Regions from separate parts of the Arthrobacter sp. WCS2018Hpa-7 genome, predicted to be linked through region 1. Evidence: predicted binding sites of a transcription regulator. Region 1 holds the regulator's gene; the other holds the start of a gene.

What was found. The regulator HspR, encoded in region 1, represses chaperone genes until heat shock. The targets are predictions, from matches to a motif close to AAGTTGAGTCNNNNNGACTCAACTT.
Region 2: the regulator HspR is predicted to act here: its motif matches at 13,184-13,208, upstream of clpB (ATP-dependent chaperone ClpB).

What each region holds. Positions count from the first base shown of each region.
Region 1 covers NZ_JAVTJB010000024.1:56,499-71,794, forward strand. Annotated here, with positions in the region: gene RQH14_RS19945 (AraC family transcriptional regulator) at 1-754, opposite strand, end outside; gene RQH14_RS19950 (phytanoyl-CoA dioxygenase family protein) at 866-1,717, shown strand; gene RQH14_RS19955 (NAD-dependent epimerase/dehydratase family protein) at 1,714-2,643, opposite strand; gene RQH14_RS19960 (WHG domain-containing protein) at 2,788-3,531, shown strand; gene RQH14_RS19965 (oxygenase MpaB family protein) at 3,549-4,340, shown strand; gene RQH14_RS19970 (DUF817 domain-containing protein) at 4,333-5,220, shown strand; gene RQH14_RS19975 (hypothetical protein) at 5,195-5,752, opposite strand; gene dnaK (molecular chaperone DnaK) at 6,005-7,870, shown strand; gene RQH14_RS19985 (nucleotide exchange factor GrpE) at 7,873-8,532, shown strand; gene RQH14_RS19990 (DnaJ C-terminal domain-containing protein) at 8,621-9,604, shown strand; gene RQH14_RS19995 (heat shock protein transcriptional repressor HspR) at 9,615-10,046, shown strand; gene RQH14_RS20000 (hypothetical protein) at 10,056-10,457, opposite strand; gene RQH14_RS20005 (DHA2 family efflux MFS transporter permease subunit) at 10,678-12,060, shown strand; gene RQH14_RS20010 (carboxymuconolactone decarboxylase family protein) at 12,081-12,839, shown strand; gene RQH14_RS20015 (DUF3040 domain-containing protein) at 12,962-13,264, shown strand; gene RQH14_RS20020 (hypothetical protein) at 13,365-13,790, opposite strand; gene RQH14_RS20025 (CG0192-related protein) at 13,897-14,547, opposite strand; gene RQH14_RS20030 (amidohydrolase) at 14,608-15,296, opposite strand, start outside.
Region 2 covers NZ_JAVTJB010000010.1:17,650-32,945, reverse strand. Annotated here, with positions in the region: gene RQH14_RS12490 (alanine--glyoxylate aminotransferase family protein) at 1-110, opposite strand, end outside; gene RQH14_RS12485 (MFS transporter) at 136-1,380, opposite strand; gene RQH14_RS12480 (helix-turn-helix domain-containing protein) at 1,439-1,930, shown strand; gene RQH14_RS12475 (phosphatase PAP2 family protein) at 2,019-2,849, shown strand; gene uraD (2-oxo-4-hydroxy-4-carboxy-5-ureidoimidazoline decarboxylase) at 3,004-3,513, shown strand; gene uraH (hydroxyisourate hydrolase) at 3,510-3,851, shown strand; gene RQH14_RS12460 (hypothetical protein) at 3,944-4,276, shown strand; gene purF (amidophosphoribosyltransferase) at 4,424-6,055, shown strand; gene purM (phosphoribosylformylglycinamidine cyclo-ligase) at 6,052-7,209, shown strand; gene RQH14_RS12445 (VOC family protein) at 7,282-8,052, opposite strand; gene RQH14_RS12440 (VOC family protein) at 8,049-8,831, opposite strand; gene RQH14_RS12435 (DUF3073 domain-containing protein) at 9,016-9,240, opposite strand; gene RQH14_RS12430 (septum formation family protein) at 9,483-10,406, shown strand; gene clpB (ATP-dependent chaperone ClpB) at 10,489-13,146, opposite strand; gene RQH14_RS12420 (pyridoxamine 5'-phosphate oxidase family protein) at 13,317-13,934, shown strand; gene RQH14_RS12415 (ATP-binding cassette domain-containing protein) at 13,938-15,026, opposite strand; gene RQH14_RS12410 (ABC transporter permease) at 15,023-15,296, opposite strand, start outside.

The DNA.
Region 1 (15,296 bases):
CGTCGTATCCGGTGAGCGTGGCGACGCGTTGGACCGGCAGGTCAGTGTCCGCCAAGAGTGATTGGGCACGCGACATCCGGAGCTGAATCACCAGCTCTTTCGGCCCCACGCCCGTGGCAGCCTGGACTGCTTGCCGGAGTTCGGAGGCGGTCATGTCCATTGAAGCGGCCAGTTGCGGCAGGCTGAGCGGGAGATGGGCCATCTCATGAAGCCTGGTGAGCAGTTTCTCCTCATCCAAGGGGGACCCGCTGGCGCCATGATTGCGATGCTTGCCGGCCTCGACGAGTACCTGCTGGCAGAGTAGGGAAGCGTCCAGGTCTGAGGGGTTACCGCCCACCGAGAGGGCCGTACGCAGGGCCGGAAAGAGTCCAAGTGTTTCCATCAAGGTGTTTCCCGGGGAACCATTAAGCTGCAGCACGGGGTAGTCGCGGGCGTAACACCCCAACTCTTCAAACGCTCTCGCCGTAGGTCCGGTGAACAACAGCCAGTGTTCTTTCCACCCTGCAGGCCCAGGTCCGTACCCATGGCTCACACCCGGGAAAAGCCACATGATCGCGGGGGCGCGGACCTCGAATCTCTTACCATCAACAGAAAAATGGCCCGAACCTTCGGATACCAGGACGATGCCGTGGCTGCTGAGGGTCCGGCCGGCAAAGGACGGCAGCAGGCCACTTTGTTCCCCGACGCCCAGACAAGCAAGGCCAAGGTCACGAAGGGGGAGTGCCGGGTGCCGGTAGCTTGACCAATTGTCCATAGGCTCCCATGCTGCACTTACCCGAAGCCCAAAACAAGCCACACAAAAGTCCAAGTATCAGCAAACCTGAGTCCATTCACTTCACCGCCTGCCACTGCCACAGTGGAGAACATGTTGACTTCGAATGGCTATGTTCTGGACGAATCGGAGACCCGCCTCGCCGAGCTGGAACCGGTACCCCCTTCCGAGCGCCGGGATCGTGACGCGCTGTGGGCAAGGCTCCGCCGGGATGGCTACCTCTACTTGAAGGGGCAGTTGAAACCGGACCAGCTGCTGGATTTCCGGGAGTTCTACTTCGAGTCCTTAGGCGAAGCCAATGTGTACGCGGCCGGCACGGATCCGCGTGATGGCCTTGCAGCGCCAGGTGATGTGGACCGTGCTGCGTTGCGCCGGGGGCTCTTCGACCGCATAGTGCCGGGACCGGAGTACCAGGCGTTGTGCACTGCGGAGGGGATTGCCGACTGGTTCGCCTGGTTCCTTGGGGATGATGTCCATCTGCACCGCCGGAAGATCATCCGACACACCAAACCGGGCGAAAGCGGCATCGGCACGGCCACGCAGGCCCACTACGATCTTGTCTATCTGCGCGAGGGCAGCGATCGAGTGCTCTCCATGTGGATACCTTTGGGCGATTGCCCTCGGGAGCGGGGCGGCTTGGCCTACCTCGAGGGCAGCCACCACTGGGTGATGGCCCAGGAGCGCGAGGGAACCTTGAAGATGCCCGCTGCCTCAATCACCGCCGATCTTCCGGCGCTGGCGAACGAGCGCGATGCCAGATGGCTCGTCACCGACTACGAGGTGGGTGACGTCGTGGTCCACTCAGCACATATTGTTCATGCCGCTCTGGACAACACGGACCGCCATGGCACCATGCGCCTGTCCACCGACATCCGCTACCAGCGGCTGAGCGAACCTATCGATTGGCGCTGGCAGGAGCATTGGAATTACGACGACGGCCTCTAACCCGCCGCGGCGACTTTCCACCACTCCACGGTGGCCGCTGCAGCTTCCGGCAGGGGAGTCGGTTCCAGGCCCAGGAGTCGCTGGCTCGCGGCCGAGTCCATCACGAACGGGCGCTCGAACTGGTACAGGAGTTCGGCCAGCTCGCGCATGTCCGTGGAGAAGATGCCCGCTACCCGCAGCACCCAACCTGGTACGGCGCTCACCTTGGGTGCAGCAACGCCCGCGGCGGTCGCATGGGCTGTGGCCATTTCCCGTTGGGTCACGGCCGGGCCGGTGGGGGCATGCAGCACGCTGTTCCAGAGTTCGGGCTTCTGCGCAGCTGCAATCATTGCCGCTGCGAGGTCCGGGACGTACGTGAAGGAGTGGGGCTGGCCCGTAGCTCCGATGAACTGCACAGCCTTGCCCGCCAGGATCGGCGTGACCATGCGCTCGCCGGCATGAGCTGTCTTCACCCGTGGGCCGAAGAAGTCGCCGGCAACCACACTGACCGTGGCGGCCGCGTGGGCCTGCCGCGCCTTCAGCAGCGCAGTCCGAATGCCGCGTTTGCCGCCCGCTGCTTCCCTCGGGCTCGATTCCGTCATGATCCGGTCCGGTTCGCTGTACGAGTAGAGACTTTCGGGGAAGACGACGACGACGGCGCCCGCGGCCGCCGCTGCGTCCATCACCACCTGCTCGGCGTGGGGTAGCTCGGCGGCCCACGCTGATGCCCGGTAGGCGGATCCGTGGATGCAATGGAAGACGGCGGTTGCGCCCCTCAGCGCCTCATCAAGCTGCGCAGGATCCGAGACGTCCGCCCGGACCCGTTCTACCAAAGGATGCTCTGGGCCGCTGCCCGAGCGCGTCAGAACCCGGACTCGATGACCCTTTTCTGCCAGTTGCTCCGCGACGGTGTAGCCAACGGGTCCTGCTCCTGTGACGACGTACATGGGTTCCTTCTTCCGGGGCTAATGACGTAAGAGTCGAAAAGTGAGAGCAGTGCTCTCTCAATCAGAATGAACGTTCGCCAACTCAATGTCAAGAGCACTGCTCTCGTTTGTTGACAGCGCTCTCTGTTGTGGGAAGCTGTGATCATGACTTCAGCCGAACCCGCCGCCGTCGAAGCCAGGGAGAAGCCCTCGACTCCCCGCGAACGTGCCCGAACGCAGACCATCGCCGACATTGTTCGGCTGGGTCGCGAGCACCTTGCTGTTCATGGCGCGGCCGCCCTGTCCCTCCGCGCAGTGGCGAGGGATCTCGGCGTCGTGTCCTCTGCCGTGTACCGCTATGTGGAGAACCGCGATGAACTCCTCACCCTCCTGCTGATCGACGCCTACAACCAGCTTGGCGACGACGTCGATGAAGCAGTGAATGCCGAGGCGGAGGATGACTTCGCAGCACAATTCAGGGCACTGGCTCAGGCGGTGCGAATGTGGGCTATCCGGGAACCGGCCAGCTATTCCCTCCTTTTCGGCAGTCCCGTCCCGGGGTATCAAGCGCCGGGTGAGCGCACTACCGTCCCTGGAACGCGGGTCATCGTCCGCCTCGTCGGTATCTTCGATGCCGCATACCGGGCAGGCGCGCTCAACGCCGCGGTGAGTCCCGCCGTCGTGATTCCCGACGGGTTGGCCGCAGACCTGGCAACCATTCGGGGCGAGATGAATCTCGCCGCACCCGACGCAACCTTGGCGCGGGGTGTCCTGGTGTGGACGTCCGTGTTTGGGGCCATCAGCTTCGAGGTTTTTGGGCAGTACGGACGCGATACCTTCGCCGCCCGCGATGAGCTGTTCGACCATCAGCTCAGGGTCCTTCAAGGCGTGGTGGGGCTCCAAGGCTAGGGCGCTACAGTATTCAGATGGCTCGAGGACTGGCAGACATTGGCGCGGAAGGTGTTCTTCTCGCCGGTGCAGGCCGCGCCATTCTTTTGCAAATCGCCGACCCCAAAGTGGGGCACGGCGTAGCCGAGCACAGCAATTTCGCTGAGCGCCCCATGGACCGGCTGCGCGCCACCATGACGTACGTCTATGCGGTGGTCTACGGATCCGAGGAGCAGTTAAAAGCCGTTCGTCGCGCCGTCAACCGCGCCCATGCGCCCGTTCGCCGCGGACCGGAGGGCGCCTCCAAGGGATACAGCGCCTTCGATGCCGAGTCGCAGCTGTGGGTGGTCGCCACCCTCTACGACACCGCCGTCACCGTATACGAGCAGATCCATGGAAAGCTCGACGACGACACCGCCGACCGCATTTACCGCGAGTACGCGCGGATCGGGACAGCCCTGCAGCTTCCGGCGGACAGGTGGCCGGCCGACCGTGCTGCGTTCGCTGCCTACTGGGACAGCCACGTGCGCGGACTCCATCCCGACGATAAAGCGCTGAGGGTTGCCCGGGACCTGCTCTATCCGGCTGGTGGTCCGCGGTTCCTGCGGTTGGCGATGCCACTGGCACGCTTCCTGACCGCCGGCCTGTTGCCGGACCACCTGCGTGAAGGCTTCGGTTTTGAGTGGAGTGCCGGCCACGCCCGCCGGTTCGAGCGGACCATGCGACTGATGGGTCGTGTGTATCCGCGGCTGCCGCAACGGATCCGGCACTGGCCCCGCGACTACTACCTTGGCCGGCTTGTTGTGGAAGCCGAGGTCCTTCATGCGTAACTCCACCTCGGTGGAAGAGTCCATCGACGCCCTTGCCCACCGCTACCTGGACCGGTTCCGGGGAGGCCGCCTGCAGGCCGGGCTCACCGAGTTCGTGGTCTTTGGACTGAAGCAGGCGTGGGCGTGCGTGTTCGGGGCCGCGTTGCTCGCCGTGATCATCGGGGCCCGACTCTGGTATCCGTCGGATGCGGGGCTGGCCCGGAACGATTTCCTGACCCTGGCCGCCGTCGTCATTCAAGTCCTGATGATCGCCTTCAAGCTGGAGACCCTGCGGGAACTGCGGGTGATCGTGCTGTTCCATGTGGTGGGCACGGTGATGGAGCTGTTCAAGACGGACGTCGGATCCTGGGCGTACGAGGCCGAAGGCGTCCTGCGGATTGGCGCCGTGCCCTTGTTCAGCGGGTTTATGTACGCCGCTGTTGGCTCCTACATGGTGCGCGTTTTCCGGCTGTTCGACCTCCGCTTCGATCGATACCCGCGCCGGTGGATCACGGCCATTGTTGCTGGCGCGATCTATGTGAACTTCTTCTCGCACCACTTCATCCTCGACCTCCGCTGGGTGCTGCTGGCCGCCGTCGTGCTTGTCTACGGGCGGTGCGTGATGCACTTCAGGGTGTTCCGCCGTCGTTTCCGCATGCCCATTCTGGTGTCGTTCCTGCTGGTGGCCCTGTTCATTTGGTTCGCCGAGAACATCGGCACGTGGTCGCGAGCGTGGCTGTATCCGAACCAGTTGGCGGGCTGGCAGGCGGTCTCCATCGACAAGCTCCTGGCGTGGTTCCTGCTCATGATCATCTCGGTGGTGCTGGTGGCGTGGGTGTACAAGCCGGAACCGCTCGACGCGGGGGCTGAACTTCCTAGGCTTCGCCGCGTAGCGCCTTGAGCGCGTTGCGGCGCGCTTGAAGCAAGGGCTCGACGTCGGGGACCCGCCTGAGGCTCACGCTTTCAGGCACGGGCGGGTTGCGTTGGGCGTCGATGACGATGCTGAAGATTCCGGTCGTGGCGGCAGCGAGCCAAGATCCTTTTCCGGGCCAGAAAGTGAAGTCCGTGGCCACGCCGTCCACCGTGACGGTTATGCGCCTATTGGTGAGGGCGCTGAACGTCGCGTTCTGGCGCTGAAGCTCCTCCAGATTGTGCGGGATTCCGGCCGAAGCGCGCCATCGGTTTCTGGCAGTCTCGCCGGGATCCTGGGTAGTTGTGACCACTTCCACCAGCGGTCCCGCCGGGGAAAAAGCGTTCCCGTGCATCACCCCGCCTTCGCTGCCATCCAATTGCCAGGACCCCAGCATCATTGGGCCATCCCAGGTATTGATCCCGAAAAGCGGGAGAACTCCGGCGCCGTCCCGGACCTGTTGATCCATTCGGTCATTCATGGCCCAGAACTCGTCCGGGGGCAGGAATCCAGTGAGCTTCATCGCGCCAGTCTCGCAGTTCACCGACGGCGAAACCAGCCCCTGGGCCCCGTCATTCCGGGGGACTTTTCGGTTTGGAAAGCAAAGTTGAGCGTACTTCACTCAACTTTGGATTGACTTAAAACTGAGGCTGAGTACAGTTGAGTGCAGAACGCTCAACTAGCCGATTGTTGAGCAGGCTTCCGGCACGTAGACCGCCCAGCGGACCGCTGTCAGGTGCAATCTCCAACATCGGCCATTGAAAGGAAACAAGATATGTCACGTGCAGTAGGTATCGACCTCGGAACCACCAACTCCGTGGTCTCTGTTCTCGAAGGTGGCGAGCCCACCGTTATCGCCAACGCAGAAGGCGGCCGCACCACGCCGTCCGTCGTTGCGTTCTCCAAGTCCGGCGAAGTCCTGGTCGGCGAAATTGCCAAGCGCCAGGCCGTCAACAACATCGACCGCACCATCGCTTCCGTCAAGCGCCACATGGGCACCGACTGGAACGTCGCCATCGATGACAAGAAGTACACGCCGCAGGAAATCTCCGCGCGTATCCTCATGAAGCTCAAGAACGACGCCGAGAGCTACTTGGGCGAAAAGGTCACCGACGCTGTGATCACCGTTCCGGCCTACTTCAACGACGCCGAGCGCCAGTCCACCAAGGAAGCCGGCGAAATCGCTGGCCTCAACGTCCTCCGCATTGTCAACGAGCCCACCGCGGCTGCACTGGCCTACGGCCTGGACAAGGGCAAGGAAGACGAACTCATCCTGGTCTTCGACCTCGGTGGCGGAACGTTCGACGTTTCCCTCCTCGAAGTCGGCAAGGACGAAGACAACTTCTCCACCATCCAGGTCCGCTCAACCGCCGGTGACAACCGTCTCGGTGGCGACGACTGGGACAACCGCGTCGTCGAGTGGCTCCTGAGCCAGCTCAAGATCAAGGGCATCGACCTCTCCAAGGACAAGATCGCCCTCCAGCGCCTCCGTGAAGCTGCAGAGCAGGCCAAGAAGGAACTGTCCTCCTCCACCAGCACCAACATCTCCCTCCAGTACCTCTCCGTCACCCCCGACGGTCCGGTTCACCTGGACGAGCAGCTGACCCGCGCCAAGTTCCAGGACCTCACCAAGGACCTGCTGGACCGCACCAAGAAGCCGTTCCAGGACGTCATCGCAGAAGCCGGCATCAAGGTTTCCGACATCGACCACATCGTGCTCGTCGGTGGCTCCACCCGTATGCCTGCTGTTTCCGAGCTCGTCAAGGAACTCGCCGGCGGCAAGGAGCCCAACAAGGGCGTCAACCCGGACGAAGTTGTGGCCGTTGGTGCTGCACTGCAGGCCGGTGTCCTGAAGGGCGAGCGCAAGGACGTCCTCCTCATCGACGTCACCCCGCTGTCCCTCGGCATCGAAACCAAGGGTGGCGTCATGACGCACCTCATCGAGCGCAACACCGCTATTCCCACGAAGCGTTCCGAGACCTTCACCACCGCTGACGACAACCAGCCGTCCGTGGCCATCCAGGTCTTCCAAGGCGAGCGTGAATTCACCCGCGACAACAAGCCGCTGGGCACGTTCGAACTGACCGGAATCGCTCCGGCGCCGCGTGGCGTTCCGCAGGTCGAGGTCACCTTCGACATCGACGCCAACGGCATCGTCCACGTGTCCGCCAAGGACAAGGGCACCGGCACGGAACAGTCCATGACCATCACCGGTGGCACGGCACTCTCCAAGGACGACATCGACCGCATGGTCCGTGAAGCCGAAGAGCACGCCGCTGAGGACAAGGCCCGCCGCGAAGCTACGGACACCCGTAACTCCGCTGAGCAGCTCGCCTACTCTGTGGACAAGCTGATCGCCGACAACGACGACAAGCTGCCCGAAGAGGTCAAGACTGAGGTCAAGGCCGACGTCGACGCCCTCAAGTCCGCGCTGGAAGGCACTGACGACGCCGCCGTGAAGACTGCGTTCGAGAAGCTCCAGGCATCGCAGACCAAGCTCGGCGAAGCCATCTACTCGCAGGCCTCCGCAGCTGATGCTCCGGGTGCCGGCGCTGAAGGCGCTCCCGCCGGTGAAAAGGCCGCCGATGACGAAGACATCGTCGACGCCGAGATCATCGACGAAGACGAAGCGAAGAAGTAGCCATGCCTCACCACGGCAACGAAGCAGAGCACTCTGAAGGCAACGAGCCGCGCAAGCCAGTTATTCGGGACAACCGCAAGGTTGACCCGGAGACCGGCGAAGCACGTCAGCCTGACAGCGAAGCTGCGGCTCCCACCGAAAGCAACGCCGCTCCCACGGACGGTGACGCCCTGTCCCAAGCTGAGGAAATCCTCAACGGGGTAGAGGTTCCGGCCGAGGAATCGGTAGCCTCCGGTGCCGCGGCTGAAGCCCAGGCAGCGGAGCTCCGCAACGACCTCCTCCGCCTTCAGGCTGAGTACGTCAACTACCGCAAGCGCGTCGAACGCGACCGCGCCGTAGCAGGAGAGATGGCCGTCATCGGCGTCCTCAACTCCCTGCTCCCGGTGCTGGACGACGTCGACGCCGCACGCCAGCACGGTGACCTCGAAGACGGCCCTTTCGCCGCCATCGCCGCCAAGCTGGAGAACGCGCTGAAGACGTACGGACTGGAACGCATCGCGGATACCGGAGTCGAATTCGACCCCACCATCCACGAGGCACTCATCCAGCAGCCTGGCGAAGACATCGAGGTTGACACGGTCAGCCAGGTGCTGCGCTCCGGATACCGCTCCGGCGAGCGGGTCCTGCGTGCAGCCCAGGTCATCGTGGCTGTCCCGGCGTAGTTACTCACCGAGATGGCAGTTCGTGACAGTGATTTACTAAAACATTGGCGCGAACTGCCATCTCGTTCTTCAACGAAAGGAAACGCTCTTGGCCAGCCAGGACTGGGTTGAAAAGGATTTTTACGCGATCCTTGGTATCGCCAAGGACGCGTCCGACGCGGATATTAAGAAGGCTTACCGCAAGCTCGCCCGGCAGTACCACCCTGATACCAATTCCGGGGATGCTGCTGCGGAGAAGAAGTTCAAGGACATTTCCGAGGCTTACTCGGTGTTGTCGAGTCCTGAGGACCGGCAGCAGTATGACGCCATCCGTGCCATGGGCGGTGCCCGGTTTGCTCCGGGTGCTGGCGCCGGCCGTGGTGGTGCCGGAGCCAACGGCGGGTTCGAGGACCTGTTCGGTGGCTTGTTCGGCGGTGGGCCCGGCGCTCGTCAGCCTGCCGGTGGTGGCGGTATCCCGCCCGAGTTTGCCGACCTGTTCGGTGGCGGCTTCGGCGGAGCTGGCCCCACCGGGTTCCAGCGCGCCCCCCAGAAGGGCGCCGACCGGACGGCGACCACATCCATCTCGTTTGCCGGCTCCATCAAGGGCACCACGGTGAGCCTGCGCGAAAGCAACGGCAACGTGATCGACGTCAAGATCCCCGCCGGCATCAAGGACGGTCAGAAAGTCCGCCAGCGCGGCAAAGGCAACGTTGGCCCTGCCGGCAATGGCGATCTCATCATCACGGTGAGCGTGAAGCCGCATGACTTCTTCCACCGCGACGGCGACAACATCCGCATCCACGTGCCGGTCACGTTCGCGGAGGCGGCGCTTGGCGCCACCATCGAGGTTCCCACGCTCGACGGCGACACCGTCAAGGTGCGCGTCCCGGCCGGAACGCCGTCGGGCCGTACCCTCCGGGTCAAGGGCCGTGGCGTGAAAACGTCCAAGGCGACCGGAGACCTGTTGGTGACCATCGACGTCGCTGTCCCGCAGAACCTGAACAAGGAAGCGGAGGAAGCCGTGAAGGCGTTCGCTGCCGCCACCACCGACGCGGACCCGCGTCACGACCTGGCCGCAAAGGCCCGGTTGTAAGGAGGCGGTCATGGCCATCGACGTCAACCAGCCGATCTTTGTCATCTCCGTCGCTGCGGAGCTTGCCGACATGCATCCGCAGACGTTGCGCCAGTACGACCGCTTGGGCATCGTTTCGCCCAGCCGTGCTCCCGGGAAGTCCCGCCGCTACTCGCAGAACGACGTCAACAAGCTGCGGGAGGTCCAGCGGCTCTCGCAGTCAGGCGTCTCGCTTGAGGGCATCAAACGCATCCTCGACCTCGAAAACCAGGTTGCTGCGTTGCAGTACCGGGTGACCGAACTGACGGAGGAGCTGTCCCGCCGTCGCTCACCGTTGGATGCCCGTATCTTCGCGGCAGGTGCGGCGGGCGACGTCGTTAGTTTGGCCCGTGGGCAGCGTCCCCGGGCCCGGTCGCAGGCTGTTGTGGTGTGGAGGCCGCGAACGGGGGAGAGCCGCGCTTAGCCACTGGAGCTAAGCCCGGCTCCGGTCCCAGCTGACCACCACGCGTGCAGCACCTTCTTCGGTCCGCTCCACATTGGTGACGATCTGCGATTCCTTGGCACCCATGTCACGGATTTGCTGCCGGTAATCCTCAAGATGCTCCTGCAGCGACTCTTCAGTCCATTCGCCAGGCCGCATCCTCGTGGAGATCTCCACGGGTTCTTCCCTGACAAGAATCTCGTCGGGTTGCGTCTGCGGTTTTTTGGCCGGCTCAGCTTCGCCGGGCTGGACCAGCATCCGGAAGCCGAAAACCCCACCCGCTATGCCAGCGACGAGGCCCGTGGCGATGAGCCAAATGGCCCTTCCCGGTCCGCGGCGCCTTTGAACGGCTTCAGTGATGCTTGGTGCTTTCTTTGAGCTTCGTCGTGCCATGGGGAGTTCAACTTTCCGTCGGCGTTCGGTAGTCCGTGCATGAGCAGGCGTAACCCGCCACACCATCGTAAGCATGCTGAGAACCGTTGGTAAGTCGAGACCGCCGTCGAGTACTCAACGCTCGACGGCGGTTCGCGGCCTTTGGCGCTGAGGGAGGTACTGCCGCTACCCGTAACAAGGGGCTCTCCCACACATCCCCTTTACGGGTTCTGATGGATAGGTGACCTCCACCAGCACTTCCTCAAAACCCTCGCTGTCGCCGGCCCCGCCCTCAACAGGCCGCATTGCACTGGCTGTTTCGACTCTGGGCTTCTTCGTCATCACGCTCGACGCCCTGATCGTCAACGTGGCCTTGGCAACCATTGGCGCCCAACTGGGTGGCGGAACGGCAGGCCAGCAGTGGATCGTGGACGGCTACACCCTCATGTTCGCGGCCTTGCTGCTGTTCGCCGGCACTTTATCGGACCGTATTGGGGCTAAACGTGCGTTCACCCTCGGGCTGGTGCTGTTCGTTCTCGCATCGGCCGCCTGTGCTTTTGCTCCGGTTCTATGGGTGCTGATTCTCGCAAGGTTCGTGCAGGGCGCTGCCGCCTCGCTGATGCTGCCGCCGTCGATGGCCCTGATCCGCGAAGCCTTCCCGAACGCGATCCAGCGTTCCAAGGCCATCGGCCTCTGGGCGTTGGGTGGAGCGGTCGCCGCTGCGGCCGGACCAGCCCTGGGTGGCCTGCTCACCACCCTGGATTGGCGGTTGGTCTTCCTCATCAACGTCCCGGTGGGTGCGGTGGCGGTGGCATTGCTGGTGAAGGTCCCCGTCTCACCGGTGCGGCCGGCGAGGTTCGACTGGCTCGGACAAATCACAGCCCTCCTCGGTATTGGGGCCCTCATCTATGGGCTGATCGAGGGAGGGGTCCTCGGGTTCGCGGCGCCGCAGGTCATCGCTTCCTTGGGTGCAGCGGCTGTGGCGATCGCCGTTTTCCTTGTGGCTCAGGCCCGCGGGCGAAACCCGATGATGCCCCTTGACCTTTTTCAGTCTTCGGGACTGCGGATCGCCCTTTCGGTGGGCTTCAGCTTCATGGTGGGGTGGTACGGGATGGTGTTCGTTATCAGCCTTTACCTCCAACAGCACCTCGGCCTGTCCCCGCTGCTGGCCGGCTTGGCCTTCCTGCCGGCGTCCGTACTCATTGCCATCAGCAACGTGGTGGCCGGCCGGATGGCGGCAAAGTTTGGCCCGCGTGTCCCGGCAGTTATGGGCCAACTGCTCATGGTGGCGGGGTTGCTGGGCATGCTCCTGGCTGCGCCCACGGGATCGCTGGTGACTGTCGCACTTCTTCTGATCCCCATCGGCGTCGGGGGAGCCCTGGCCATGCCGCCCATCACCGCCCATGTCCTGGACAGCGTCCCTGCGCATCGCTCCGGGACGGCCAGCGCAGTCTTCAACACCTTCCGGCAACTCGGCGGTGCCCTTGGGGTAGCGGTGTTCGGCGCCCTGCTGGTCGCGCCTGCCGGGTTTGTCCCCGGTCTGCAGACGAGCCTGCTGATCGCAGCCTTGTTGCTCTTCGCGACGGCAGTTGCGAGCCTTTTCATTCGTCGGATCCAGAACTAACCAATCAAAGGAGACACCCCTTGGCACTTACCGAAACTGCACGCAAGAACCACGATGAACTATTCCCCGGACAGCTCCCCGCCCTTGCGATCACGGACCCTGAACTCGTGGAGATTTTCAACAACTTCAGCTTTGACGAGACCCGCCGCTACGGAAACCTGGACATCAGGACCCGCCTCATGGTCCAGCTTGCCTCGCTCATCGCATGCCAGGGCATGGGGGAGTACAGGACCCTGGTGGGCGCGGCCCTCACTGTCGGCGTGACTCCGGTTCAGATCAAGGAAGTCGTCTACCAGGCGGTGCCCTACGTCGGCATGGCGAAAGTCTCGGACTTCCTTACTGTCACCAACCAGGTCCTCACCGACCACGGAGTGGAATTGCCGCTCACAGGTCAATCCACCACTACACTGGCCGACCGGGCAGAGAGGGGCCTGTCCGTCCAGAAAGTCATCGCGGGCCCCGAGCGGGTGGAGGCCATGCGTGCTGCCGCAGCCGGAGATGAGAAGCACTTCCAGGATTACCTGGCTGGCAACTGCTTTGGCGACTACCTCACCCGCGGCGGCCTCGACGTCGCTACGCGCGAGCTCCTCACCTTGTCCATGCTGGTGTCGCTGGGCGGCTGCGAACCTCAAGTGAAGGGGCATATCCAGGGCAACCTCAACGTCGGCAATGACCGTGCGCGGATGCTTGAGGTCATCAACGCCTTGCTGCCCTACATCGGCTATCCGCGGACGCTCAACGCGCTCCGGGTACTCAACGACGTCGTCCCGGCCCACTGAACAGCGTGGCTGGGTTCGGCAGGCGGACCTGTGGCTTGATCGGCAAAACGGGCAGATAATGAAGGCATGGCACGGCAAGCAGCGCGCGTGCTGATGGCCCGAGCATCGTGAGGGTGATAACGGTGTCGTTGTCCGATGAAGAACGCAGGAGCTTGGAAGAGCTGGAGCGGGAACTCGCTTCGACCGATCCCGATCTCGCCTCCGAGCTGACATCGGGCCGGCCACGGGGAGAGGCTGCCCGCACGATTCTCGGCAGTCTGGCCGTTCTAGGCGGCTTTGTCATGGTGATCGCCGGGATCGTCACCCAGCTTGTTGTCCTGGGCGTGGTGGGTTTCCTGCTGGCCAGCGCAGGGGCGTATTGGCTGCTGTCCGGGACCTCACTTCGGAGAAAATCCGGAAGGCACGACGGCGAACCCGTACCTTAGCGGGGCCCCTCGCCTGTCGGCTCCGGGCACCCAGTAATGCTGATGCGCCGCGCTGATTAGTGCCGATTGTGCGGGGGCGGCTGCTTGTGCGGGTCGTCCCCTAGGGAACCGGCGGCACGGGCGGCTGGGCCGGCGTCTCAGGCTGCTTGACGGGTTGAGGCTCGCCCGGGGGCACCATCATGCGCCAAGCCAGGACAGCGCCCGCTCCAGCGACAACCCCGATGAGCAGGCCGATCACCCACCCGGACAGGCGCGGAGCGCGCTGTCGACTGCTTCGTTTCAAGGCCTGCGTTGTCTTGTTCACTGCTTTGGCCGCCGCGCGTTGGGCTTCTTTGGCGGCCTTCTTGTTGCCCGTCAGAGTGAGCATGACGCCGTGAACCACGGCCGGGACATCGGCATGATTGATGCGGGTCAAGGCCCACTTCACCACCGCATCGGCCTGGGATGACGTGCCGTCCGCCGCGTGTGATACCCATTCCCGGGCGAGATCCTGCGCGGCGGGAATGATGTTCTGTGCTTTGTACATGATGCACCCCTCCAGGGAGTAAATGGCTCCGTTAGCCAGCCTACGCCGGAGCCCCCTGTGACCAACAGGTACCCCTGCGACCAACAGGTGCTCCGGCTTCGAAACGTCAGTCGCGGACTACGGCAGCCAACTCCACCGGGCTCTCCAGCCCGGCCCACTGCCCGCTGAGGGTCAGCTCGCCGTGGAGCTCCGGAGCGGCCGCCGAGTTGGCGGAAGAGTCCGCGGCCACGTCAACCACCCGGGCAACTTTCAACCGCAGCTCGCCGGCGTCAATGATGGTCACTCCGCTGCCCGAAACCGGCGCCGAGGCACTCAAGGCGGGGACGCCGCCGTCGAGCTTTCCACTGCCTTTCACCGTCACTGAGCTGGGACGGGGCTCCGGCTCGCCATCGACGATCAGCTGGGCCTCTTCCTGGCCCGTCAAGATGGCGGTAGCCAGGGCTTTGACGTAGATGGGGTCGGCGCAGGCGTCGTACACGTAACGCTTGCCCAGAACCGAATGATCCATGGTGCCGATGAGCCACTCCTCGGCGCCGGCCAGCTCGTAGCCCCGGTAGCTCAGGGGAACCTGGTAGATGCGTTCGCCGGCGGCGACCACGTGCGTCTCGATCCCGACCTCGCCGGCGGGATCGTCAAAACGGTAGGCGCCAATAAGCTCCGGCGTGCCCTCCTGGATGAACCAGGGCTGCTTCGGCAGGTAGCCGGCGATGAGGTCGAGCTTGGACGGGGACAGGGTTGCCTTGTGAATGATCGCCATGCATCCCAGCCTAGGGCAGGGTGCGGCGGCTCCCGAATGCAAGCACCCTGCCCCCAGCAACTAGCGCGTAGGCAACCCACCCACGAAGGTGGTCACCACCGCTGTCTTTGCCAGCTCTTCCGGCGTGACGAGCAGAGGATCCTGCTCGAAGACCGTGAGGTCGGCCAGTTTCCCAACGCTGATGGCGCCTGTTTCCGCGCCAAGGCCGGCAGCGGCTGCCGCATGGCTCGTGTAACCCTCCAAGGCCATCAGCGCAGTCAGGGCTTGCTCTGGTTGGACCGGCTCAACGTCCGGCCTCTCAACCGGCCGGCGAAGGATGGAGTCGGCCATCATGGCCCGGGGATCGTACGGCGTGATGGGCCAGTCGGACCCGAGGGCCACGGTCACCCCTGCCTCCCGCAGATCCCGGCACCGCCAACCGTGGGCAGCCCGTTCGGCACCCAGACGAACTGACCAGTTGTCGGTACGGTCCGCCCGGGTGTGGTGGGTCCCGTGGACCGGCTGCATGCTGGCTGCGACACCGAGTTCGGCGAACCTCGCCACCAGATCGTCAGGGATGGTCTCGATGTGCTCGATCCTGTGAGCGGCCAGCCCTCGCGAATCCCCGGCAGCCTCGAGAGCTTCGAGGACGTAGCGCACGCCTTGGTCGCCGATTGCATGGGTGGCTGTGGGGATGCCGCGCTCAACGAAGAATCCCAGGGCCTTCTGGAAGTCGTCCGGATCAGTCCACACCGACTCGTTGTTCTCGC
Region 2 (15,296 bases), on a different contig from region 1:
ACCGGATCAAGGTGCCCCAGCACGGGGTAGGCCAGGGCGGCCATGGCTTCGGGGTAGCAATTGCTCGGGCCGGGACCGAACAGGAACCTGGACGTCAGAATGTCGGGCATGTGCGAACTCCTTAGCTGGTTGAGGTCATTCTGCCCCAGCGTGCTGTGCGGGGCGAGCCAACCGCGCCCGCCCGCTCGATTTGTACGGAATGAGCCGGTCCATGCCCCATACCGCCAGCGCAAGCACCGCGAAAACGGCGCCGAGGACACTGGCCCCGGTCCAACCCCACGCATCGCAGACCGGAGCAACAGCTGCCGCACCCGCGGCACTTCCCAAGGAATAGAAGACCATGTAGCTGCCGATCATGCTGCTGGCCGACTCCTCAGCACCTGCCACGATCAGGGTCTGGCTGCTGACATGGACGGCCTGAACGGCAGCGTCGAGGACGATGATGCCCACTACGAACCACAACAGCGACCAACTGCCGAGGGACAGAGCCACCCAGGAGGCCAGGAGCGCAGCGAGGCTCCACGCCGTGACCCGCTGCGCCCATCCACGGTCCGCCGCGGCGCCTGCCCGGGATGCGGCCACCACACCCACGAGGCCAGCCAGCCCAAAGAGCCCGATCACGCTGGGCGGCAGATTCCACGCGGGACTGCTGAGCAGCAGGGACATGCCGCTCCACAGCACCCCGAAGGACGCGAACAGCAGCATGGTGATCAGCGCCCGCGTACGGAACACGCGATCATGCCGTGTCAGGACCACCACAGATGAGACAGCCCGCCAGTAGCGCGCCCCGCCCCTCTCGGCCTTTTCTTGGGGCAGAGCGCGATAAACCGCGACGGCGAGGACCGCACCTGCCAGCGCCGCGAGAACGTAGACCGACCGCCATCCCCATAGGTCTGTCAGGCCTCCCGCCAGCGTTCGGGCAAGGATGATGCCACTCACGACGCCGGCAGTGACGGTGCCGATGCTTCCGCCCCTTTGGTCGGGGGTGCTGGAGGTGGCGGTATACGCCACGATGGTCTGGACCACCGACGAGGCCAAGCCGAGGAGCATGAAGCCACCCAGCAGGGCCGCCTGTGAATCTGCCAGGGCCACTACGGATCCGCCAAGGGCCGTCGCCGCGATGTGAAGGGTGATGAGCACCCGGCGGTTCATGACATCCCCCAGCGGCACCAAGAGAACCAGCCCAAGAAGGTATCCGGCCTGGGATGAGGCCACAATCCAGCCCACCCCGGACGTTGGAATCCCCAGATCCGTCCCGATGCGCTCAAGAAGGGGCTGCCCGTAATAGATGTTGGACACCATGAACCCGGCGGCCACAGCGAGCAGGAACAACAGCCGACGGCCGAGTCCTCGGCTGGATTCCTTCAGGTCTGTGCTCACAGCGCCTCCATTTTTGGTTTCACAATGCAACCATGCGACCTTATGGCAGAATGGTTGCATGTTGCAACCAAGTGAAGTTGAGTGGACGGATCCTGAATGCCCCGTCGCAAGAGCCGTGGACCTGGTGGGCGACAAGTGGACCCTGCTCATCACTCGGGACGCACTGGACGGCAAGCGGCGCTTCTCCGAGTTCGAGAGATCGCTGGGCGTGGCTAAAAACATCCTTTCGGACCGCCTCCGCCTCCTGGTGGAAAGGGGCGTCCTGACCAGGATTCCCAACGAGCGGGGCACCCGAAGCGAATATGAACCGACGGACGCGGGGCGCGATCTGTTCACCCTGCTCCTCAGCCTCCGACAATGGGGCGAGCGCAACGCCTTCACCCCGGGTGAGGAACATTCGGTCCTCATCGACCCCGCCTCGGGTCAGCCCGTCCCGGAGTTGCGGCCAATCAGTGAGGGCGGCCAAGAGCTTGGCCCGGAGCAGACGTTGCTGGTCAAAGTGGGCCAGCCGCTGCCTGACAAGCAGCCACTGCCTGACAGCGGGAGATAACAGGCCTGAAGGCGCTCCCAGGAACCTCCGGGCAGCAACTGCTAAGGTTGCTCACCAATACTGAGGCCGCCACGGATAGGGGACATGAGTGACGACTGAAGGAAAAGAGGCGCCGGAGCAGGGCGTCCGCGGCGAAGTAAGCCAGGACAGGTTCGTTGCAGGGCAGGACCTGACGCGCTGGAAATCCCCTGCGGGCCGAACACTTGCCCGAGGCGCCGAGAAGGTCACCTCCCTGCTGGGGCCCTACGCCGCGCTCATCATCACCCTGATAGTGGGACTCGCCGCAGCCCTCTCACTGGCCTTGGTCTTCGGCGAGGTCTATGAGTCCGTGACGGAAGCCGACGGCGTAGCAGGCCTGGACGATCCCGTCCTGGCCGCGGCAAAGAGCGTCCGCTCCCCCGCCCTGGACGTAGCAGCTACTGCCTATACGAATATTGGCGGCACCGTGGGTATGCCCATCATTGCCGTTGGCATCATGATCTTCCTGGCCACCAAGCGGCGATCATGGACACCGGTGATCCTGATGCTTGCTGCCGGGCTGGGATCATTGGTCATCACTATTTTGGGCAAGCCGATCTTCGGCCGCGCCCGCCCGGACCTTGCGGACGCCATTCCTCCCTACGAGCATTCCGCGTCCTTCCCCAGCGGCCATTCCCTGAACTCCATCGTGATTGCCGGCATCGTGGCCTACCTGATCATCCTGCGGCTCAAGACCTTGCGGGCGCGGGTCATCACCGTACTGGTGGCCGGGATCTTTGCCTTCACCATGGGCCTGAGCCGCGTCTACCTTGGCCACCATTGGCTGACGGATGTGCTGGCGGCCTGGGCCATCGGCGTGGCATGGTTGGCCTTGGTAATCACCGCTCATCGCCTGTACCTGACAGTGCGGACGCGGCGCCACAGGGCGGTAGTCTCTTGACACCAGGCCGATCACTCGGCTTAACTGAATTACGTATGCTGAAATAACAGTTCCATGATGCGGAAGCTTGAAGCAAAGGCTTCCTCTTGCACCAGCAGGAGTTCCGCATAGCCCACACCATGGATGCCAGCATTTGCACGAGGATGTCACAAGCATGGAGCTTGCAGAATTCAACAGTGTTGACCGGGACGAGGCCATCAGGATCCTCACCCCCTGCCTGGATATCAGCCGCTGGGTGGAGACCGTCGTCGACGCACGGCCCTTCGCCACCGTCGACGAACTGCTGGGTCAGGCCCAGCGCGCCGCCGAACCGTTCACCGCCGCCGAGGTGGAATCCGCCATGGCACACCACCCCCGCATCGGCGAACGCCCCAAGGCCCAGACCACCGAGGCCGCAATGTCGCGTTCGGAGCAGGCCGGAGTGGATCCTGGAGACAGCGATACCACTACCGCCCTGGCTGAGGGCAACCGCGCCTACGAGGAAAAGTTCGGCAGGGTCTTCCTGATCCGCGCCGCCGGCCGCAGCGCCCAGGAAATCCTCAGCACCCTTCAGGAACGCATCACCCATACCCCCGAAGAAGAAGACACAATTGTGGCCGGCCAGCTGCGGGAGATCGCATTGTTGCGCCTCTCCGGCTTGGTCAGCGAAGGAGTCAACGCATGAGCGTTTCACAAGTAACCACGCACATCCTGGACACCGGTTCCGGCCGCCCGGCGGCGGGTGTCGCCGTCGTACTTTACGTCCGTGAAAGTGACGACTGGACCCTGGTGGCGAAGGGCGAAACCGACGCCGATGGCCGCATCAAGACCCTCGGTCCGGAGCGGATCCCGGGCGGCGCCTACCGGCTGAATTTTGCCACCGGCGCCTACTACGAGGGCCTCGGCACGGAGACGTTCTTCCCTGAAGTGGATTTGAACTTCACAGTTTCAGATGCCGGCGAGCACTATCACGTGCCGCTCCTGCTGAGCCCGTTCGCGTTCTCGACGTACCGCGGCAGCTAGCCCACCCCCGCCGAGTTTCCAGTTAATGCCAATGTTCTTCAAGGACATTGGCATTAACTGTCGTATCGGCGGAGAACGGTAGGCTTTAACGCATGGCTTCAGAGGACACCACCCCCAACTCCGCCCGCCGCGAGATCACGGTACGCCGGGCACCCAAGTTTGTACCCTTCATGATTTTGGGAGCAGTGGTTGGTGCAATCGTGGCCGCCATCATCGCGTACGGCCGCCAATCCGACCCCGCCTTCGACGCCGGCACAGTGTTCGGCTTCTTCCTGATCGTCTGCGCGGGCGGAGGCGTCATCCTCTTCTCGATTCTCGCCCTGATCCTGGACCGCATCAGCGTCAAGCGCTCCCAGCGCGCCGTCGTGGAAGCCGTTCCGGATTCGGTTCCGGACCAAGGACCAGAGAACGACGACGTCCGGTAAGTCGGGCGCCCGGCCCGCCTCTTTGGAGGGGAGCCGAATGTGAGACACACCGCATTTTCGAAGTAACACGCCTGTTCTGCGCCGGTTCGAGGGGTCACATAGGCTGCGGGGGAACGTACCACGCCGACATCATGAGACAATCGACCAGTGGCACGTGGCGACGGAAAACTTTCTCATGATCTTCTCCCCGGCGAAAAAGGCCCTCAGGACGCTTGTGGCGTCTTTGGGGTTTGGGCTCCCGGTGAAGAAGTAGCAAAACTCACCTATTACGGGCTGTATGCGCTGCAGCACCGCGGACAAGAATCGGCTGGTATAGCTACCAGTGACGGCAAGCGCATTAATGTCTATAAGGACATGGGGCTTGTGTCCCAGGTCTTCGATGAGACAACCCTGAACACCCTTACCGGGCACCTGGCCGTTGGCCACTGCCGGTACTCCACCACCGGTGCAAGCCACTGGGCCAACGCGCAGCCAACCCTGGGGGCGACAGCAACCGGCACGGTTGCCTTGGCCCACAACGGCAACTTGACCAACACCGCTGAGCTCCGGGAAATGATCCTTGAGCGCAACGACGGCCAGTTGACCGGTGAAATGAAGCAGGGCAACACCTCGGACACCGCACTGGTGACCGCTCTCCTGGAGGGTGAAGAGGGCAAGACCCTGGAGCAGACTGCACTGGAGCTGCTGCCCAAGATCAAGGGTGGCTTCTGCTTCGTCTTCATGGACGAAGGAACGCTCTACGCTGCCCGCGACACCTACGGCATCCGCCCGCTGTGTCTTGGCCGCCTGGATCGCGGCTGGGTTGTCGCTTCCGAGCAGGCCGGCCTGGCCACCGTTGGCGCGAGCTTCATCCGCGAGATCGAGCCCGGCGAGTTCATTGCCATCGACGAGGACGGCGTCCGTTCACAGCGCTTCGCCGAGGCAACTCCCGCCGGCTGTGTCTTCGAGTACGTGTACCTCGCCCGCCCGGACGCTGCCATCGCCGGCCGCTCCGTGTATGAGGCACGCGTTGAGATGGGCCGACAGTTGGCCCGCGAAAACACGCACGAGGCCGACCTCGTCATTCCCGTTCCCGAGTCCGGTACCCCCGCAGCTGTTGGGTACGCCGAACAATCCGGAATCCCCTTTGCCCATGGCTTCGTCAAGAACGCCTACGTGGGCCGCACGTTCATCCAGCCGTCGCAGACCCTGCGCCAGCTGGGTATCCGGCTCAAGCTCAACGCCCTGGAATCCGTGATCCGCGGCAAGCGCATTGTGGTGGTGGACGATTCAATCGTTCGCGGCAACACCCAGCGCGCCATCGTCCGGATGCTCCGGGAAGCCGGTGCCGCCGCGGTGCACGTCAAGATTTCCTCTCCCCCGGTCCAGTGGCCGTGCTTCTACGGCATCGACTTCGCGTCCCGCGCGGAACTGATTGCCAACGGCGCCACCATCGAGGAGATTTCCCAGGCGATCGGCGCGGACTCGCTGGCCTACATCTCCGAAGACGGCATGATCGGCGCTACCCAGCAGCCGCGCGAACGCCTCTGCACGGCCTGCTTCACCGGCAAGTACCCCATCGAGCTGCCGCACGCGGACAAGTTGGGCAAGAACCTGCTGGAACGCACCGACCTGGGCGGCTTGGAACCAGCTGCTCAGTCCGAGTCCGTGGACGATTCCGAGGATCCGGCCGACAAGCCGGGTGCCACGGGTTGCGATCCCGGACCCGACGCCGAATTCGAGAACCTGCTGACCGACGCTGATCGTTTGACCGACGCCGACAAGAAAGAGTCTGTATGAGCTCCGCAACACCCGCCGCTGGAAGCACCCCGAACACAACAGGCATCACCTACGCTTCTGCCGGTGTCGACGTTGAAGCGGGCGACCGCGCAGTCGAACTCATGAAGGGCGCCATCAAGGCGACGCACAACTCTTCGGTGATTGGCGGCGTCGGCGGTTTCGCTGGCCTGTACGACGTCTCCAAGCTGCTGACCTACAAGAAGCCGCTGCTGGCCACGTCCACTGACGGTGTTGGCACCAAAGTAGCCATCGCGCAGGCCATGGACATCCACGACACCATCGGTTTCGACCTGGTGGGCATGGTGGTGGACGACATCGTCGTTGTAGGTGCTGAGCCGCTCTACATGACCGATTACATCGCTTGCGGCAAGGTTGTTCCGGAGCGAATTGCAGACATCGTCCGCGGTATCGCTGCTGCCTGCTCCGTTGCCGGCACAGCCCTTGTTGGTGGCGAAACCGCTGAGCACCCGGGTCTCCTGGGTGAGCACGAATACGACGTCGCAGGTGCCGCAACCGGAATCGTCGAGGCCGACGCCCTGCTCGGTCCGGACCGTGTCCGTGCCGGCGACGTCGTGATCGGCATGGCTTCTTCCGGTCTGCACTCCAACGGCTACTCCCTGGTCCGCCGCGTCATCAACCACGCCGGATGGGCCCTGGACCGCCAGGTTTCGGAGCTCGGCCGCACGCTGGGCGAAGAGCTCCTGGAGCCGACCCGCGTTTACGCAGCCGACTGCCTGGACCTTGCCCGCACCTTCCCCGTTACGGGCGGCGCGGCAGTCCACGGCTTCAGCCATGTCACCGGTGGTGGCCTTGCCGCCAACCTGGCCCGCGTCCTTCCGCAGGGCCTGGTGGCAACAGTTGACCGCAACACCTGGGAACTCCCCGCCATCTTCAAGCTGGTTTCCGAGTTGGGCAACGTGCCGCTGGCCGACCTGGAGCGCACGCTGAACCTCGGCGTCGGCATGGTTGCCATTGTTTCCGCCGAAGCAGCAGACGCTGCAGTGGCCCGCCTCAACGACCGCGGCCTTCCGTCCTGGGTCATGGGCACCGTTTCAGCCGACAGCGACTCGATCGACAAGACCGGCCCGGATTACGTCCAGGGTGCCAAGGGCGTCGACGGCGGCGCTGTCCGCTTGGTGAACGCGTACGCCTAAGCGGTATATCGCTTCATAAAGAGAGCGGCCGGGCAGTCTTTGACTGCCGGGCCGCTCTTTTGTTGCCTGGTTCTATGTCTGGATCAGGCTCAGGACTCCGCCTTGCGGATCCTGGATGGTGGCCAGCGATCCCGTCCCGGGCTTGTCCTCCGGCTCCACGAGGAGCTCTCCCCCGGCTGCGACTGCCGCTTCCACGGCTTGACGCAGGTCCGCCACACCGAAGTAGACCTGCCAGCTGGCCTCATCCCCCTCATCGGCAGGAACGATGCCAGCCACCTCGTCGCCCTTGACCATCAGCGTGCTGTAGCTGCCGCCGTCGTCCTGCGGATACTCGGTGACCTCGTGACCGAAAAGCTGCTGAAAAAACGCGACGGCGGACTGCGGCTCGGGCGTCGACAGTTCAGCCCACGCCAATGCGCCGGGCTCGTTGTACAGGTGGCTTCCCAGGTGCGTTCCAGCCTGCCAGATACCCGTGGTTCCGCCGCCGGGAGGTTCGATGAACGCCAAGACCCCCGTGTCCGCAACTGCTTCGGGACCAAACAGGAGCTTTCCGCCGGCGTGAACGGCGTCGTCGGCAATTTCGTCAGTGTCCGTGGCAGCGATATAGATGTTCCACTGGCCATGCGTTCCGGCCGCCTCCTGCATGGGGTTCTGCGGTGCGATCACGGCCACCAGCTGATCCTTGACGAAGGCTTGCGCGTAGCTTCGGCCGTCAGGAGTGGGCAGGTCCTTGAAATTCCATCCGAACACCTGCTGATAGAAATCCTTGGCCGCGGCCACATCCCTGGTCTGGAGGTCAGCCCAGCACGGCTCCCCGCTGGCGTAGTGCTTCCGTGCCGTCATGCTGCGAGGCCCGTCATGATGCTGAACGCTGCCCCGGCAGGATCCATGAGGACAGCCATGCGACCCACTCCCGGCACGTCGAAGGCGGGGGCGATGACGTGGCTGCCCAACTCAACCGCCTGCTCCACAGTGGCATCGATATCCACCACGTTGAAGTAGGTCATCCAGAACGGCGACAAACCCTCGATGGGCAGCTTCAGGGCACCCGCAACTCGTTTCCCCTCGACCAGCAGGCTTGTGTACTCCTGCAGGTCACCTGCCGGTTCAGTTTCGCTGGTGCACCCTGTCACAGCCTCGTAGAACGCTACGGCCTTGGGGACGTCATTTGTTTGCAGCTCATTCCAAATCATGGTCCCCGGTTCATTGATCAAGCCTGATCCCGGGTGGTTGCCTGCCTCCCAGAACCCGATCTGGGCTCCGGTGGGATCTGTGGCGAAGAACATACGTCCTGAACCGTTGGGGACCGAGTCAGGAGGGGAAAGTAGGGTTCCTCCAGCAGCTTCCACGCGGTGGGCCGCTTCGCCAGCAGAGTCCACAGCCAGGTAGTTTGCCCAGTAGGACGGCATCCCTTCAGGAGCATCGGGCATCTGCTGCATCATTCCGGCAATGTAGCGGCCCTTGAGCTTGGCCATGTAGTAGGTCATGCCGTTCCCGGCGTCCATGGCATCCAGCTCCCATCCGAAGAGGTCGCTGTAAAACTTCCTGGAAACGTCAATGTCGGTGGAGGAGAGATCCACCCAACATGGTGTTCCCTGTTTGTAGCTGTCAGCCTCCGGCATGGCGTTCCTTTCGATGCGCTCGAACCTCCAGCCTACGCAAAAAAGGGCCCTCAGGGTACGCCAATGAATGACGTGCCCTGTGGGCCCTTTTCAAAAGATATACGGCATCCGAAAATGCGCGTTGACCTTGAAGTACGACGGCGGTCCACAACTCAGTGCCTACGGCACCTGTTGGTTGCGACAGCTATCCGATCCGGCGGGTGTCAACCTCGTCGTCGTCGTCTTCCGCGTACTTATCCTCATAAGCCGAATAGTCCGGCTCCGGGGGATCTTCGGGGAAGTGGCTCTTGACACGACTGGACGGACCCGTGAGCTCCCGCTCAAGTGCCGAATAGTCAGTGTTCGGGGAGTAGTACTTAATATCCCGAGCCTGCTTGGTAGCTTTTGCCTTTTGACGGCCGCGCCCCATGGCGTGACCCCCTTTTGTACTTGGACCGGAGGTGGTCACCTTGGCTATCGGTGAGGCCCCGGAATGTTTGGTCAATTTGTCGTATGTCTAGATTACATGCTTTCAGGGGTGCCTGCGTGCCACCACGGGCCCGCGTCGATGGCGGCTCCGGCCAAAACCACGGCCAAACACCTCCCCGGGGGCCAAAAATTGGGTAGAGTCTGCCTCAATGCGGCGTCACAGCAGGAAGGCACACCCCGGAAATGAGCCAGGACAACACTCCCCCACGCGATGGTTCACCACGCGAAGAGGACAAGGATGGGGTGCCGCCCGCGCCCAAAAACCCCCCGCCCGCCACTGGTGAGCAGCCGCCCAGGCCCTCTGGTGGGGATCTGCATAGGGCTCCGGGCGAGCAGCCTGCTGCAGTTGGTGAGCAGCCACCCGCAGCCCCGTTGACGCCGCCGTCTGGACTTCAGCCGGATCCCGCGCCGGAACTGGACCCCGACTTCGTAGCGGACCCAGGTTCGCAGCCGGATCCCGCGATGCCGCCCACCGGTGGGCAGGCGCCTTCCTACGCCATGCCGTATCCGGGCCAGCAGCCTTATCCCGGGCAACAGCCGGATCAGGAGCAACAGCCGTATCCAGGGCAAGAGTCACCTCCGGAACCCCACGGAGATCCCGTCAAGAGGCAACGCTTGGTCATCGGTGGGATCGTAGTGGGCGTACTCGTACTTATTGGCGTGGTCATCTGGGTACTGCTGAATCTGTTGGGAACCCGCCCCGAAGCCGCTGTCACCACTCCGAGCGCCACGGCTACCCCGGGTCCACTCCCCCGTGACGCCAACTCCAAGGACTTCCAGGTGGGCGACTGCTTCGCCGACTTTGATCCCAATGCCAGCGAGGCACGCGCCGTAGCCTGCGATACCGAACACTCGGCCCAGCTCATTGGAGTGCACGCGTACCCGGGCGACGATTCCTTCCCCGGGACCAACGCCCTGCGGGACAAGGGTCGCGAGGTGTGCAAGGCCGCGGTGGCCAAGCTCAACGAGGCCGCCGATAACTACGTACTGCTGCAGCAGAACGTCTACCCGAGCACCACCAGTTGGGATCGGGGCGACCGTCGCGTCGATTGCTTCATCGTGGTGGACTCAGGCAACACCATCAAGGAAGACCTCCTGCAGAAGTAGCCCGCGGCTGGCAGCTTCGGGCTACTTCTGCCCAGCCTTACTTCCGGCGGGGCCACTTCCGCCCGGCCCCATTTCCGGCGGGCTACTTCCTACGTACCGTGAGGCCCGTTCCTACGGGAGCGCCGCCGTCGGGCCCGGTCAGTGCCTCGAAGCCCTCAACGGTGAGCTCGTCCAGGTCGGCTGCGGTGTCCACCAGCACGGTGTCTCCGTCGCTGATTTCGCCGGCGAGGATCTCCTTGGCGAGGCGGTCGCCGATCTCCCGTTGGACGAGCCTGCGAAGGGGCCGGGCACCATAGGCGGGGTCGAACCCGGACATGGCCAACCATGCACGCGCTCCGTCCGAAACTTCCAGGCTCAGACGGCGATCCCGGAGTCGGTTGCTGAGCTCGGCCACGTGGAGCTCCACGATCCGGGCAAGTTCCTCCACGGAGAGCGGATCGAAGAGCACGATCTCGTCCAGGCGGTTCAGGAACTCCGGCTTGAACGATGCCTGCACCACAGCCATGACTGCCTCGCGCTTGGCCTTGGCGTCCATGGTGGGGTCTACCAGGAACTGGCTTCCGGAGTTGGACGTCAGCACCAGGATGGTGTTGCGGAAGTCCACGGTGCGGCCCTGACCGTCGGTGAGGCGGCCGTCGTCGAGGACCTGCAGGAGGATGTCAAAGACCTCCGGGTGTGCCTTCTCCACCTCGTCCAGCAACACCACGGAATACGGCCGGCGCCGCACAGCCTCGGTCAGCTGGCCGCCCTCCTCATAGCCGACGTATCCGGGAGGGGCACCCACCAGACGGGCTACGGAGTGCTTCTCGCTGTACTCGGACATGTCGATCCGGATCATGGCGCGTTCGTCGTCAAAGAGGAAGTCCGCGAGGGCCTTGGCCAGCTCCGTCTTACCCACACCGGTGGGGCCAAGGAACAGGAACGAACCCGTGGGCCGATTGGGGTCGCTGATGCCGGCGCGGGCGCGGCGCACAGCATCGGACACAGCCTGCACAGCCTTGCTCTGTCCGATCAGGCGTTTGCCAAGCTCCTCTTCCATGTGGAGCAGCTTCTGCGACTCGCCTTGCAGCATGCGGCCGGCCGGGATCCCCGTCCAGGCGGAGATCACCTCGGCGATATCGTCAGCGGTCACGTCTTCAGCAACCATCAGCTCGGGCTTTGACTCGCTCCGGGCCGACTCCTCCTCGGCAGCGGCGCTCAGCTCGCGTTCCAGAGCGGGCAGTTCGCCGTAGAGGATCCGCGACGCCGATTCGAGGTCGCCTTCGCGCTGGGACTTGTCCGCCGCGGAACGCAGTTCGTCGATTTTCGCCTTGAGATCACCCACGCGGTTGAGCCCGGCTTTCTCAGCTTCCCAGCGCGCATTCAAGGCGCTGAGTTCCTCATTCTTGTCGGCTTTGTCCGCGCGGAGGGCAGCCAGCCGTTCCACCGATGCGGGATCGGTCTCGCCTTGCAGGGCCAGCTCCTCCATGGTCAAACGGTCGACGGCGCGGCGGAGCTGGTCGATCTCCTCCGGCGCGGAATCGATTTCCATGCGCAGCCGGGACGCGGCCTCATCCACGAGGTCGATGGCCTTGTCCGGGAGTTGGCGTCCGGAGATATAGCGGTTGGACAGCGTCGCTGCGGCCACCAACGCCGAGTCGGCGATGGCTACTTTGTGGTGCGCCTCGTAACGCTCCTTCAGGCCGCGGAGGATACCGATGGTGTCCTCCACGCTGGGCTCGCCCACGTAGACCTGTTGGAAGCGGCGCTCCAATGCGGGGTCCTTCTCAATGTTTTCGCGGTATTCGTCCAAGGTGGTGGCGCCGATGAGGCGCAGCTCGCCCCGGGCCAGCATGGGTTTGAGCATGTTGCCTGCATCCATGGCGCTCTCGCCAGTAGCGCCGGCACCCACTACCGTGTGGATTTCGTCGATGAACGTGACGATCTGGCCGTTGGAGTTCTTGATCTCTTCAAGGACAGCCTTCAGGCGCTCCTCGAATTCGCCGCGATACTTTGCGCCGGCCACCATGGAGGCGAGGTCCAGGGCGATGAGCGTCTTGCCGCGCAGGCTTTCCGGAACGTCACCGGCCACCATGCGCTGGGCCAGGCCCTCAACGACGGCTGTCTTACCAACGCCGGGCTCACCGATGAGGACGGGGTTGTTTTTGGTGCGGCGGCTCAGGACTTGGACAACACGGCGGATCTCGCTGTCGCGCCCAATGACCGGGTCCAGCTTGCCGGAGCGCGCCACGGCAGTAAGGTCGGTACCGAATTTCTCCAGCGCCTGGAAGGTGTTCTCCGGGTCCGGCGAGTTGACGTTCCTGTCTCCCCGGACACCCGGCAAGGCGGCAAGCAGCGCCTCATGGGAGGCACCGGCGTCGCGCATTAACTTTCCGACGGCGTCGCTTCCGGCCGAGAGGCCCAACAACAGATGCTCTGTGGAGACGAAGGAGTCACCGAGTTTGTCGGCCTCATTCTGGGCAGCCTGGATGGCCTGCATGGATTGGCGCGACAACTGCGCCTGCTGGACAGAACTGCCCGAGGACGACGGCAACGCTTTGATGGCCGAGCTGGCTTGCACGCTCACGGCATCGGGGTCGGCACCGGTGGCCCGCAGCAGGGCCACCGCAACACCCTCACGCTGGTCCATCAGCGCCTTCAAAAGGTGCGCTGGCTCCAGCTGCGGATTGCCGGCGGTCGAGGCATTCATGGCGGCCGCAGAAAGGGCCTCCTGGCTTTTGGTGGTGAATTTGACGTCCAAAGAGTGCTCCCTTTCTGGAGTGGATCCGATGCTTTCAAAGTTGAGTCTACTACGCTCAACTTTGATTTCCTGCCCACTGTGTTCCATGTTTGCCCACGGCGAAACCAGTGTCCAGATAAAACCACGGCTATGTGAATAACCGGTAGCTCCCGCACCCGTAGGCTGGGGCCATGGACACCATTTCAAGCGCGGACGAACTCGAAGAACTCATAGGCCTGCCCCTTGAACGCGTGCGAAAGAAGGTGCGTACGTCACTCAGCGGGTTCGATCGCCAGTGGCTGGCCGCGAGCCCCTTCTGCGTGGTGTCCACCACCGACGCCCAGGGTCGCGTGGACGCCTCTCCCAAAGGGGACCCTGCAGGATTCATCCACGTCCTGGACCACCACACCATTGCCATCCCGGAACGGCCCGGAAACAAGCTTGTCTTCGGTTTCCACAACATTCTGGAGAACCCCAATGTCGGCATCCTGTCCGTGGTCCCGGGCCGGACGGACACCTTGCGGATCAACGGGACGGCCCAGATTGTCCGGGATGCCGATTTCTTCGATCACATGGTCGTCAAGGGACATCGGCCGCGCGCGGCCATTGTGGTCACCATTGACGAAGTCTTCACGCACTGCGGTAAAGCCTTCATGCGCAGCGGCTTGTGGCAGCCGGAAACCTGGGAACCGGATGGCCTGCCCAGTATCGCGGCCCTATCCAAGGCCTACACCCAGCCGGAAACGCCGCTCGAGGAGCTGGAGTCCTACTACGGACCGTCCTACGCCGAGCGGATGTACCGGGACTGAATGTCAGGCCGGGTACAGCGAGACCAGCGCGGACTTGACCACGAACCTCACCTCCAGGCCGGGCACCAGGCCCAGATCGGCAGAGGCGGCCGGGGTGATGTCGGCGGAAAGGACCTGCGCAGCGTGCCCCAGGCTTGCGCGCACCCTGATCTGGTCGCCGTGTGGTTCAAGGTCCGTGATGACCACGGGAAAGGAATTGCGCGGGCTGCCGTGCACCTCAACGGGGAAAACGGAAACGCTCGACGGCGGGAACGCTGCCACGCCTGCCTGGCCGGGCTGGGGTGACCAGCCGGGATCGTGCTGGCCGGCGAAAACCCGGCCATCCGGCGTCGTAATTCTGTCCTCGCTGAGGGTGCCGGCAACGAGGTTAAGCCCTGCCAGGCCGGCTGCGAAGTGGCTTCTGGGCCTTTCAAGGACTCGGCGCGTAGGGCCTTCCTCGGCGATCCTTCCGTTTTCCACCACGATGACGCGATCGGCAAGCATGTAGGCGTCCAGGACGTCGTGCGTGACGATAATGGCTTTGCGGTCCTGGAGCACCCTTTTAAGCACGCGGCGCAGCAAGGGAGCCGCGTGGATATCCAGCGCGGCCATGGGCTCGTCAAGAAGGAGGAGCTCCGGTTCGGCTGCCAAGGCGCGGGCCACCGCAACCCGTTGGGCCTGCCCGCCGGACAATTGGGCGGGCTTCCTGTCGGCCAGGGGCGAGGCATCAACCTCCGCCAGCCAGTGCCGGGCAGTTTCCCGCGCGTCCGCCTTCGAAGCCCCCGCACTGCGCGGTCCGAACGCCACGTTGTCCAACGCGTTCAGGTGGGGAAACAAGAGCGCTTCCTGGGCGAGCAGCGCAGTCCCACGAAGGTGCGGGGGGCTCCAGAAGTGAGTGCCGCCGTCGAGGTTGAACAACTGACGGTCACCGTTTTTGGCTGTGCCCATTTTTGCCGCTCCGGAGTCCGGTCGCAGCAGCCCGGCGATCACACCCAGCAACGTCGATTTTCCCGCACCGTTCGGACCCAGGATGGCAACGGTCTCGCCGTCGCCGAGCCTGAAGGACATGTCGAAATTCCTGGCACCTAGACTGGCCTGCAGTTCGAAGCTCACGATTGGACCTCCACGCGCTGAATGCTCTGCCGGCGGCCGTAGCTTAGCCCCACCACAGCAACCGCCACGGCCACCAGAACCAAGGACAGCGCGACGGCGGCATCGGCGTCGGTCTCGCGCTGCAGATAGATCTCCAACGGCAACGTCCGGGTCACCCCCTCCAGGCTTCCGGCGAACGTCAGGGTAGCTCCAAATTCTCCGAGGCTGCGAGCGAAGGACAACACGGCACCGGATGCGAGCCCCGGCAGGACAAGTGGCAGCGTGACACGA